2 regions of the Massilia sp. LjRoot122 genome follow, and region 1 is predicted to be linked to the other one. Evidence: predicted binding sites of a transcription regulator. Region 1 holds the regulator's gene; the other holds the start of a gene.
What was found. The regulator sigma-54, encoded in region 1, starts transcription at its own class of promoters, with help from an activator protein. The targets are predictions, from matches to a motif close to TGGCANGNAANCTGCTTT.
Positions count from the first base shown of each region.

Region 2: a site for sigma-54 is predicted at 1,856-1,873, ahead of ACSQ25_RS02235 (pilin). Genes of this name have one in related genera too.

Region 1 is NZ_CAXUPB020000001.1:5,093,718-5,099,333, forward strand. It holds gene ACSQ25_RS22410 (enoyl-CoA hydratase/isomerase family protein) at 1-205, opposite strand, end outside; gene hpf (ribosome hibernation-promoting factor, HPF/YfiA family) at 345-698, opposite strand; gene ACSQ25_RS22420 (RNA polymerase factor sigma-54) at 757-2,229, opposite strand; gene lptB (LPS export ABC transporter ATP-binding protein) at 2,229-3,011, opposite strand; gene lptA (lipopolysaccharide transport periplasmic protein LptA) at 3,008-3,565, opposite strand; gene lptC (LPS export ABC transporter periplasmic protein LptC) at 3,597-4,199, opposite strand; gene ACSQ25_RS22440 (KdsC family phosphatase) at 4,209-4,739, opposite strand; gene ACSQ25_RS22445 (KpsF/GutQ family sugar-phosphate isomerase) at 4,739-5,616, opposite strand, start outside.
Region 2 is NZ_CAXUPB020000001.1:499,089-504,704, reverse strand. It holds gene ACSQ25_RS02240 (LpqB family beta-propeller domain-containing protein) at 1-1,256, shown strand, start outside; gene ACSQ25_RS02235 (pilin) at 1,333-1,794, opposite strand; gene sucD (succinate--CoA ligase subunit alpha) at 2,080-2,961, opposite strand; gene sucC (ADP-forming succinate--CoA ligase subunit beta) at 2,980-4,149, opposite strand; gene ACSQ25_RS02220 (DUF2889 domain-containing protein) at 4,220-4,783, opposite strand; gene recX (recombination regulator RecX) at 5,287-5,616, opposite strand, start outside.

The DNA of each region.
Region 1 (5,616 bases):
AGCGGATGTCGCCGCCGGCGCACAAGGCCTTCTCGCTGCTGCTGGTGATGACCACCGCCTCGATGCCCGCATCATCCTTCCACTGCAGCAAAATGGCGGTCAGGGCGCGCACCATGTCGAGCGAGAGGGAGTTCAGGGCTTTCGGCCGGTCGAGCGTGATGACGCCGGTGCGGTTGGCGACGCGGGTCAGGACGGTATCGGTCATGATGGTGTGCTGTGGTCGAAAAGACATGCATTCTACAGAACACCTGCGTAAAACTGGAAGCGTCGAAAAGTAACAAGCGCAGTAAACGCAAAAAGGGCGTCCCCTCAGACGCCCTTGCTGGTGTGCGGTCGCCCGTTATTTACGCGGCGGCGGCTTCTCCGTTGTCCGGAAGGCGCTTGTGCGCCACGTGGTTATGGTCTTGAAGCATGGATTTGTGTTTCAGAACCTGCCTGTCCAGCCTGTCCATCAGCGTGTCGATCGCTGCGTACAGATCCTGCGCCGCGCTTGCCACATGCAAAATCTTGCCCGATACCTGAAGGTTAATCTCGGCCTTTTGCCGCTTTTCTTTTTCGGTGAGGTTATCGATGGCAAGGAACACGTGGGTGTCGATCACGTGATCAAAATGGCGGGTGATGCGCTCGAGCTTATTCTGAACGTATTCACGGATGGCGGGGGTGACTTCGAGATGGTGGCCGCTGATTGTGAGGTTCATACACACTCCTTAGGGAAGGTGCCCTGCCCGCGCCACAAGGTGAGAGTGGGCAGTAGCTTTACAGGGATTTGCGGAGGCTGACGGGCGGAATCTTGAGCGCTTCACGGTACTTGGCAACCGTCCTGCGCGCGATGACCATACCTTGTTCCCCGAGCATCTCCGCGATCTTGCTGTCGGATAATGGGTTCCTAGGGTCTTCTGCTCCTGTCAATTGCGCAATGAGTGCGCGGATCGCCGTCGAGGAGGCTTCTCCCCCCGCTTCGGTGGCGACGTGGCTTCCGAAGAAGTACTTCAGCTCGAACATGCCGTGCGGGGTCAGCATGTATTTCTGCGTGGTTACACGTGAGATCGTGCTCTCGTGTAGGCCTAGTGTATCAGCTATCTCACGCAAAACAAGAGGGCGCATGGCAACCGCGCCGTGGCTGAAAAAGTTGCGCTGGCGCTCGACAATTGCCTCGGCGACACGCAGGATCGTGTCGAAACGCTGGCGCATATTCTTGATCAGCCACTTGGCTTCCTGCAGCTGTGCGCCCATCTGGCTTTCGCTCTTTCCCTGCTTGAGCAGGTTGGCGTACAGGGAGTTCACGCGCAGCTTCGGCATCACGTCCGGATTCAGCGACACCGCCCAGCCGCTCTTGGCGCGCCGCACGATCACGTCCGGCACCACGTAGTCGGACACGCCCGCGCCGAAGGCCGCGCCGGGGTGCGGATTGCACTGGCGGACCACGGCCTGCACTTCGCGCAGGTCTTCGTCGTCGCAGTCGAGCGCCTTCTTCAGCTTGGTGTACTCGCGCTGGGCGAACCAGGTCAAATACCCCTCGACGATCTTCAGGGCCAGGCGCCGCGTTACCATGGGCACGCCCGGCATACGGCGGATCTGCAGCGCCAGGCACTCGGCCGCGCTGCGCGCGCCGACGCCGACCGGATCGAGGCTCTGCACCAGCGCCAGCGCGCAGCGCAGCTCGTCCATCTCGATCTCGAGTTCTTCCGGCAGGCGCGCATGGATCTCGTCGAGCGGCTCTTCCAGGTAGCCGTTGTCGTCGAGCGCGTCGATCACCAGCTCGGCCAATGCGCGGTCGCGCTGGGTGCAAGCGCACATGCGGATCTGTTCGGCCAGGTGTTCGCGCAAGCTGATGCTCCCGGCTTCCAGCTGCGGGCGGCCATCCTCGTCGTCGCCGCTGCGGGCGCCGCCGCCCTCGCCGCCCCAGTCGCTGTCGGCCTCGCCGCGCTCGCCCTCGCTGCCGCCCTCATCGAAGCCCTCGCCTTCCGCCTTGGCGCCTTCTTCGGCCGCCGGCTGCGGCGCCGGCGCTTCGCCACTCGCCGGCGCGCTGTTGATGGCGCCGTCGGCCAGCAGGCGCACCGAGCGGTCGAGCGGATCGTCGAGCCGCTCGAGCAAGGGGTTGTCGTGCAGGATCTGCTCGATCTCCTGGTGCAGTTCGAGCGTGGACAGCTGCAGCAGCCGGATCGACTGCTGCAGCTGCGGCGTGAGCGCCAGGTGCTGCGAGGTGCGGAGCTGCAGGGATTGTTTCATTACATCCTGAAGTGTTCGCCGAGGTAGACGCGCCGCACGTTTTCGTTGGCGATGATGTCGTCAGGCCGGCCCGAGGCCAGCACCGCGCCCTGGTTGATGATGTAGGCGCGGTCGCAGATGCCGAGCGTCTCGCGCACATTGTGGTCGGTGATCAGGACGCCGATGTTGCGCTCTTTCAGAAAGCGCACGATGCGCTGGATCTCGATCACCGCGATCGGGTCGACCCCGGCGAATGGCTCGTCCAGCAGCACGAAGCGCGGATTGGTCGCCAGCGCGCGCGCGATCTCGACGCGGCGCCGTTCGCCGCCCGACAGCGACAGCGCCGGGTTCTCGCGCAGCTTCTCGATCTGCAGCTCGGCCAGCAGGGTGTCGAGGCGCTCGTTGATCTGGTCCTTGCTGAGCGGCTTGCCGTCCATGCGCTGCAGTTCCAGCACGGCGCGGATGTTGTCTTCCACCGTCAGCTTGCGGAACACCGAGGCTTCCTGCGGCAGGTAGGACAGGCCCAGCACCGCGCGCCGGTGGATCGGCAGGCTCGAGATGTCGGTGCCGTTGATGTCGATGGTGCCGGCGTCCGAGGGCACCAGGCCGACGATCATGTAGAAGGAGGTGGTCTTGCCGGCGCCGTTGGGGCCGAGCAGGCCGACCACTTCGCCGCACTCCACCTGCAGCGACACGTCGCGCACCACCAGGCGCTTGCCGTAGCTCTTCTGCAGGCCCTTGACGATCAGGGTGCTGCAGCCCTCGCCCGCCGAGGTCATCGCCGCCGTCATGGATGCCGTCATTGCTTGGCACCTTCTGCCGGCGCCGTGGTGCGGCGCGGCGCGATGATCAGGGTGCCGCGGCCGCCGCCCACCTTGCTGGCGCCGCTGGCGTCGTTGCGCACCTGCGCGACTTCGCGGCGGTTGTCGTAGGAGATGAAGGGGCCCTTGATCTCGTTGGTCATGCGGCCGCTCTCCAGCTCGCGCACTTCGGCGGCGGTGAACAGCTTCACCAGTTCGGCGCGCTCGTCGTATTCGATGCGCTGGGCCTGGCCCTCGACCCACAGGTCGGGACCGCCGTCGCGCTTCTGGCGGAAGGTGGCGGTCTTGCCGTTGTTCGCGGTAAGGGTCACGCTCATGTAGCCTTCCGGCGTTTCCTTGACCAGGGCGCGGTCGGATTTCAGCACCAGCGTGCCGCGCGTGAGCACGACGTTGCCGGTCAGGATGCGGGTCTGGGTGACCTCGTCCACGTCGAGCGAATCGAAGTTGATCACGGCCTGCTTGAGCGAATCGGCGCGCTCCGCCGAGGCGCCGAAGGCGGCCAGGGTGAGGCAGGCGGCTGCGATGAGTTTTTTCATGTTGCTTGTCCTGGGTTGCACGCGGCGCCGCTTATTCGCGGCGCTGGCGTGGCGGATAGATGATCTGGCCGCGGCTGGCCAGGTGCAGCTTCTGGGTCGCGTTGTTGGCGACCATGCCGGTGCCGGTCACGGTCGCGGCGCCGAGCTGCATCTCGATCGGCTTGTCGGTCTTGAGGATTTCCTCGTCGGGCAGCACGGTCAGCGCCTGGGTCCGCACGCGCAGCGCTTCGCTGGTCGGCGTGCCCGGACGCCGGATATCGACGTTGCCGAGCAGTTCGACGCGGTGTTCCTCGTGGTGGATGCGGGCGCGCTGGGCGACGATGTCGGTGCGCGGACGGCCCGGCGTCATGCCCTGCATGGCCGGCTGCTCGACCACGGAGACGTCGCCCTCCGGCGTATGCGCCAGGCGCTTGCCCGTCACCACGTAGCTCGGCTTGCCCTCTTCCGTCATGCGCACGAAGGAGAAATTCTCGACGATGTAGTCGGGCTCGCTCAGCGGACCGCCGAGGCGGCCGTCAGGGTCCTCGCTCTCCATCAGCTGCACCAGCCAGAAGCTGCCGAAGGCGCAGAAGACCGCGATCATCATGACCGTCAGGAGCTTCCAGCGGTGGGCGGTGCGCTTGTAGTTGACCATGCTGGGTCGTTATGCAAAGTACGGCGCGAGCGCCTGTTCATAAGTGCCCTGCGCACGCATGACGAGGTCGCAGACCTCGCGCACGGCGCCGCGGCCGCCCGCATTTTTCGTGACGTAGTGGGCGCGGTGCTGCACTTCCGGATGGCCCGAGGGCACGGTGACGGCGAAGCCGACACGGGTGAACAGCGGCAGGTCGATCACGTCGTCGCCGATGTAGCCGCACTCCTCGGGAGTGACTCCGGTTGCCGCCAGAAGTTCAGTGAAGCCGACGCGCTTGTCGTGGATGCCCTGGTAGACGTGGGAAATGCCCAGGTCGGCTGCGCGCTTGACCACGATCGGCGACTTGCGCGCGCTGATGATGGCGGTCTTGACGCCGGTCTTGTTCAGCAGCTGGATGCCGAGGCCGTCGAGCACGTTGAAGGTCTTGGTGACCTCGCCGTCCGGGCCATAGGTCAGGCTGCCGTCGGTGAGCACGCCGTCGACGTCGAAGATCATCACTTTCACGCGCGCCGCGCGCTGCATGTATTCCAACGGAGTCATCAAATCACCTTGGCGCGAGTCAGGTCGTGGATGTGGAGCGCGCCGACCAGGCGGTCATCTTGATCGACGACCAGCATCTGGTTGATGCGGAACTCTTCCATGACGGCGACGGCATCGACCGCCAGCTGTTCCGGATAGATGCGGCGCGGGTTCGCGTGCATCACGTCGCGGATCGTGATGTTCGAGAAGTCCTGCACGCGCTCGATCAGGCGGCGCAGGTCGCCGTCGGTGAACACGCCGACCGGGCGGCGTTCAGCGTCGACGACGGCTGTCATGCCCATGCCCTTCTGGCTGATTTCCAGCAGGGCGCGGGCCAGCGGGGTGTCGGGCGACACCGCGGGAATCGCGTCGCCGCTGCGCATCACGTCGCGCACGTGGGTCAGCAGGCGGCGGCCCAGGGCCCCGCCCGGGTGCGACATCGCGAAGTCTTCCTCGCGGAAGCCGCGCGCATCCAGCAGCGCCACGGCCAGGGCATCGCCCATCGCCAGGGTGACGGTGGTGCTGGTGGTCGGCGCCAGGTTCAGGGTGCAGGCTTCCTTGGCCACCGAGATGTCGAGGTGGATTTCGGACAGCTTGGCCAGGCGCGAATGCGGCTTGCCGGTCATCGAGATGACGTGCGTGCCCATGCGCCTGATGGCCGGCAGGATTTCCAGCAGCTCGGACGATTCGCCGGAATTCGAAATGGCGATGAAGACGTCGTGCGAGGTCACCATGCCGAGGTCGCCGTGGGCGGCTTCGCCCGGGTGCACGAACATGGCCGGGGTGCCGGTCGAGGCCAAGGTGGCGGCGATCTTGCGGGCGATGTGGCCGGATTTACCCATGCCCGAGACCACCACGCGGCCGCTGCAGCCGTACAGCAGCTGGACGGCGCGCACGA
Region 2 (5,616 bases), 4.6 Mb from region 1:
CGCCGCGCAACCTGACGGCCGATAATCCGGCCTGGGACACCAAGGGCGTGTACTCGCCGGACGGCCGCACCCTCGCCTGGCTGGCAATGGCGCGCCCCGGCTTCGAGGCCGACCGCTACCAGGTGATGCTGATGGACGTGGCCAGCGGCCAAAAACGCAAGCTGGCCGCCGACTGGGACCGCTCGGCCGGCAGCCTGCACTGGCGCGCCGACGGCAAGGCGCTGATCGTCGATGCCGAAGACCTGGGCCAGCACCGCCTGTTCTCGATCGACGTCGCCACCGGACGGGTAGACGCACTGACCGGCAAGGGCGCGGTCGGCGCCTTCGACGTCCGCCGCGATACCGTCGCCTACACCCAGGCCAACCTGGCCTCCGGCGCGCAGCTGTTCGCGATGAAGCTGGGCAGCCAGCCCTCGCAGCTGACGACGCTGAACGCCGAGCGCCTGGCCGAGGTGCGCTGGGGCCAGTACGAGCAGTTCAGCTTTGCCGGTGCCAATGGCGAGACGGTGTATGGCCACGTGATGAAACCCTGGAATGCCGAACCGGGCAAGAAGTATCCGGTCGCCTTCCTGGTGCATGGCGGCCCGCAGGGCAGCTTCGGCAACGGCTGGAGCTACCGCTGGAATCCGCAGGTGTATGCGGGCGCCGGCTATGCCACCGTGTTCATCGACTTCCATGGTTCGACCGGCTACGGCCAGAAGTTCACCGATTCGATCAGCGGCGACTGGGGCGGCAAGCCGCTCGAGGACCTGCGCAAGGGCCTGGACGCGGCGGTGAAGAAGTTCCCCTGGCTCGACCGCGAACGCAGCTGCGCCCTGGGTGCGTCCTACGGCGGCTACATGATGAACTGGATCGCTGGGAACTGGAACGACGGCTTCCGCTGCCTGGTCAACCACGACGGCGTCTTCGACAGCCGCGGCATGGCCTACTCGACCGAGGAACAATGGTTCACTGACTGGGAAAACGGCGGCGCCTACTTCGCGGTGCCGGACAAGCACGAGCGCTTCAATCCGGTCCATCACGTGAACAAGTGGAAGACCCCGATGCTGGTGATCCAGGGCGACCTCGATTTTCGGATTCCGACGGCGCAGGCGCTGTCGACCTTCACGGCGCTGCAGCGCAAGGGCATCGACAGCCAGCTGCTGGTATTCCCGGACGAGAACCACTGGGTGCTCAAGCCGGCCAACTCGGTGCAATGGCATCACACGGTGGTGAAGTGGCTGGATCGGTATCTGCAGCCGCAGCCGGCGCGCTAAGCCTGAAAAGCAAACAGCCCGCTATGCAGCGGGCTGTTTGTCATTGTCATGCCAGGGCGGCATGACGGTCAGACGATTACAGCTTCGGACGGTACTTTTCGGTCACGTCGGTCGATGCGTCGTAGGTCGTGGTGCACTGTGCACCTTCGACACAGGTGATCAGATAGACCAGTTTCTTGGTGTCGATGCCGGCGTTGTTGGTGCCCTTCATGACAACGGTGACGGTACCCTTGTCTGCGGCGGTACCCGCAGCGGTAACCGAGGTGACGTACGAGCTGGTGATCGAAGTTGCAGCCGGCAGGCCGAGGGTGGTGTTAGTCGTGGAGGTAGACAGGCTACCTTCGTTGAATGCCTGTGCGATGGCCAGGCGGGCCGGCTGCGAGATCGACGAGGCTTCGCTGACTTTGGCTTTCGCGGTGTAGTCGCTGTAGGCCGGGATTGCGACGGCTGCCAGGATACCGATGATCGCGACGACGATCATCAGTTCGATCAGGGTGAAGCCGCCTTGTGCTTTGGTTTGCATTTGCTTGAAGTTCATGTCTATCTCTCCAGGTGGTGTATCAGGTGATTGGGTTACTGCTTGTTGCCACGCTTTCTTATATGCAAGTGGTATGCCAGCCCGAAAAATGCTGATTTTATTAGTGCGGAGATAACAAAACAGCGTGCCAGGACAAGTTTTGGCTTGAGCAGGGACAAAATTTGTCACTTGAGCTTAGCAATTTTTGTCAGTGGACAGTTTACGTAACGCAATTTGTCAGGTCAGGCAGCAAATAAAAACGGGGAGCCTCAGCTCCCCGTCTTCGTCGACCATGAAACGGTCAGATTACAGCATGGCCTTCAGCAGGCGAGCCATTTCCGACGGGTTCTTGGTGACGGTGATGCCGCAGGCTTCCATGATTTCCAGCTTGGCTTGCGCGGTATCGGCGCCGCCCGAGATCAGCGCGCCGGCATGGCCCATGCGCTTGCCCGGAGGCGCGGTGACACCAGCGATGAAGCCGACGACCGGCTTCTTCATGTTGTCCTTGATCCACTGAGCAGCGTTCGCCTCGTCCGGGCCGCCGATCTCGCCGATCATGATGACTGCGTCGGTATCCGGATCGTCGTTGAACATGCGCATCACGTCGATGTGCTTCAGACCATTGATCGGGTCGCCGCCGATGCCGACTGCCGACGACTGGCCCAGGCCCAGTGCGGTCAGCTGACCGACTGCTTCATAGGTCAGGGTGCCCGAGCGCGAGACGACGCCGATACGGCCCTTGCGGTGGATGTGACCCGGCATGATGCCGATCTTGATCTCGTCCGGGGTGATCAGGCCTGGGCAGTTCGGGCCCAGCAGCAGGGTCTTCGAACCGGCCTTGGCCATACGGTCCTTGACTTCCATCATGTCACGGACAGGGATGCCTTCGGTGATGCAGATTGCCAGGTCGAGCTCGGCTTCGACGGCTTCCCAGATCGCGGCGGCAGCACCTGCCGGCGGAACGTAGATCACCGACACGGTGGCGCCGGTTTCCGACTTCGCTTCCTTGACCGATGCGTAGATCGGGATGCCTTCGAAATCTTCGCCGGCTTTCTTCGGGTTCACGCCTGCCACGAAGGCTTCACGGCCGTTCGCGTAGTCGCGGCACATGCGGGTGTGGAACTGGCCGGTCTTGCCGGTGATACCTTGGGTGATGACTTTGGTGTCTTTGTTAATCAGAATCGACATTTTTATTTCCTTCGCGAATTAGGCTTGGCCAGCGGCAGCGGCAACGACCTGCTTCGCTGCGTCTTCCATGGTGTCTGCGGCGATGATCGGCAGGCCGGAGTCAGCCAGCATCTTCTTGCCCAGGTCTTCGTTGGTGCCCTTCATGCGGACGACCAGCGGCACTTGCAGCGAGACAGCTTTCGATGCGGTGATGACGCCTTCGGCGATCACGTCGCAGCGCATGATGCCGCCGAAGATGTTGACCAGGATGGCCTTCAGGCCCGGGTTCTTCAGCATGATCTTGAATGCTTCGGTGACCTTCTCTGCGGTCGCGCCGCCGCCGACGTCCAGGAAGTTGGCCGGCTCGCCGCCGAACAGCTTGATGGTGTCCATGGTGGCCATGGCCAGGCCGGCGCCGTTCACCAGGCAGCCGATGTTGCCGTCGAGCGAGATGTAAGCCAGGTCGAACTTCGATGCTTCGACTTCAGCTGGATCTTCTTCGTCCAGGTCGCGGTAGGCGACGATTTCCGGATGACGGAACAGGGCGTTCGAATCGAAGTTGAACTTGGCGTCCAGAGCGATGACCTTGCCCGAACCGGTCAGGATCAGCGGGTTGATTTCGGCCAGCGATGCGTCGGTTTCCCAGTACGCCTTGTACAGGCCCTGCAGGTTGGTGCGGGCGTCGACGATCGACGCTTCCGGCACGCCGATCTTGCGGGCGACGTCGTCTGCCTGCTCATCGGTCAGGCCGACCGACGGTTCGATCACGACGTTGTGGATCTTTTCCGGGTTGCTGTGCGCGACTTCTTCGATGTCCATGCCGCCTTCCGACGAGGCCATCATCACGACTTTCTGGGTGACGCGGTCGGTGACCAGCGACACGTACAGTTCCTTCTTGATGTCAGCGCCTTCTTCGATCAGCAGGCGGCGGACTTTCTGGCCTTCCGGGCTGGTCTGGTGCGTGATCAGCTGCATGCCCATGATCTGGTCCGAGTATTCCTTGACCTGTTCCAGCGACTTGGCAACCTTGACGCCGCCGCCTTTACCACGGCCACCGGCATGGATCTGCGCCTTGACGACCCAGACCGGGCCGCCCAGCTCTTCAGCGGCCTTGACCGCCTCTTCCACGTTCATGCACGGAATGCCGCGCGGAACGGTCACTCCGAACTTTCGGAGGATCTCTTTGCCTTGATACTCATGGATTTTCATGCTGGCTTCCCTTCTTCTATTACTGAATTAGAAATACGGTTGAATTACAAAAAATGACAAACAGCGAATGCTAACCCGACACTGCTTTGATCGACCAGCGGGGATAGTAGGTGGCCACGGCCGGTCCGTCGCTGCGCAGCGCATGGCAACGGTCGAGCTCGAAAGGCCGTTCGGCCGAGTTGTCGTCGGCGCCGCCGCGGGTGTCGAACACGTCGTCGGCGTAGGCCTGCAGCGCTGCCGTGGGCAGCACCTGGGCCAATTCGGTCAGGTGGGTGCAACCGAGCACGCCCGTGAGGCGGTCTTTCAGGTGCAGCCGGAAGTGGTTCATCAGCGACAGACCGACCAGCTTTTTGTAAGCAGGGCCTATCGTCTCGCAGAAACCGGGATACGGAACGGAATCGGAGGCAGCTTCGGCGTCCACGATGGTCAGCTTGCGGTCGATGGTGACGCGCAGCTTGAGGTCGTGTACGGGCGTCCCGCCCGGACGGGTGCCGGAAGGGAGGGGGATGTCAAGGGTTTTGACGTCGCGGATACTGGCGTCCAGATCCCACAGGCCATCGTCGCGCGCATAGGCTTCGACGGTAATGGCGCGCGTATGCCGGAGCGAGCGCGATACGGGAGGAGACAGGGGCATAAAAACCAATGCCGCTTGCGCGGCGGTTAGTGGTGCAGCCAGTGTGCTTCATGCACGTTGCCGTAGCTTCTACGACAACAACCGCTCATGCGGCGCTGCTTAAACCGTGAAAGTTTAGCACAGGGCGTTGTCGGTTGCACTGCAACAGAGGCCTTTTTGCCGCGTTGCAGCGATATTGGCGGGCTTTCTTGCTGAGTGGTCAATATTGCAGGTGGCTGGACGGGTTGCAGTAGCGGCAGGACCAATCAGCTGGTAATCAGCGGGTAAACGCACAGCGCCAGCGTGCAGCGCCATCGTCCGTTGAGGAATATGCCGGAGCATATCGGAGATGACGCTCCACGCTGGCGCCGGAGCAGCGCTTTCAGCTTCTCTATATAAGAAGCTGGAAAGCTGTCATGTGATCGAAAGGTGATACAGCAGGCCAGCGGCCAGGCCTGGCATATCGTCAGAGCAGCCTGGGGCCAGGCCGGCTCATCATCGTAGCAAGTGTGAACCCACCCCTGCTACAGCTCGTCGTCGTCGGGAGCGCCCTGCATCGCGGCCCGTGCAGCGCGTTGGGAGAAACCACGCTGCAGCAGGAAACGCATCTGCTTGGCTCGCTCGGCCGCATCGACGGCGACGGTGCCGAACTTGCGCTGCCACACTTCGGAGGCACGCGCCGTCTCGCTGTCGGCAAGCGAGGCTTTGATGTCATCCAAGGCTTCGCCTTTGACGCCGTGGCTTTGCAGCTCGGCCATCACCCGGCTGTTGCCGAAACGTGCCGCCCGCCGGTTGATGAGCGATTCGGCAAAACGTTCCTGCGACAGCCAGTTGTTTTTTTCAAGGAAATCCAG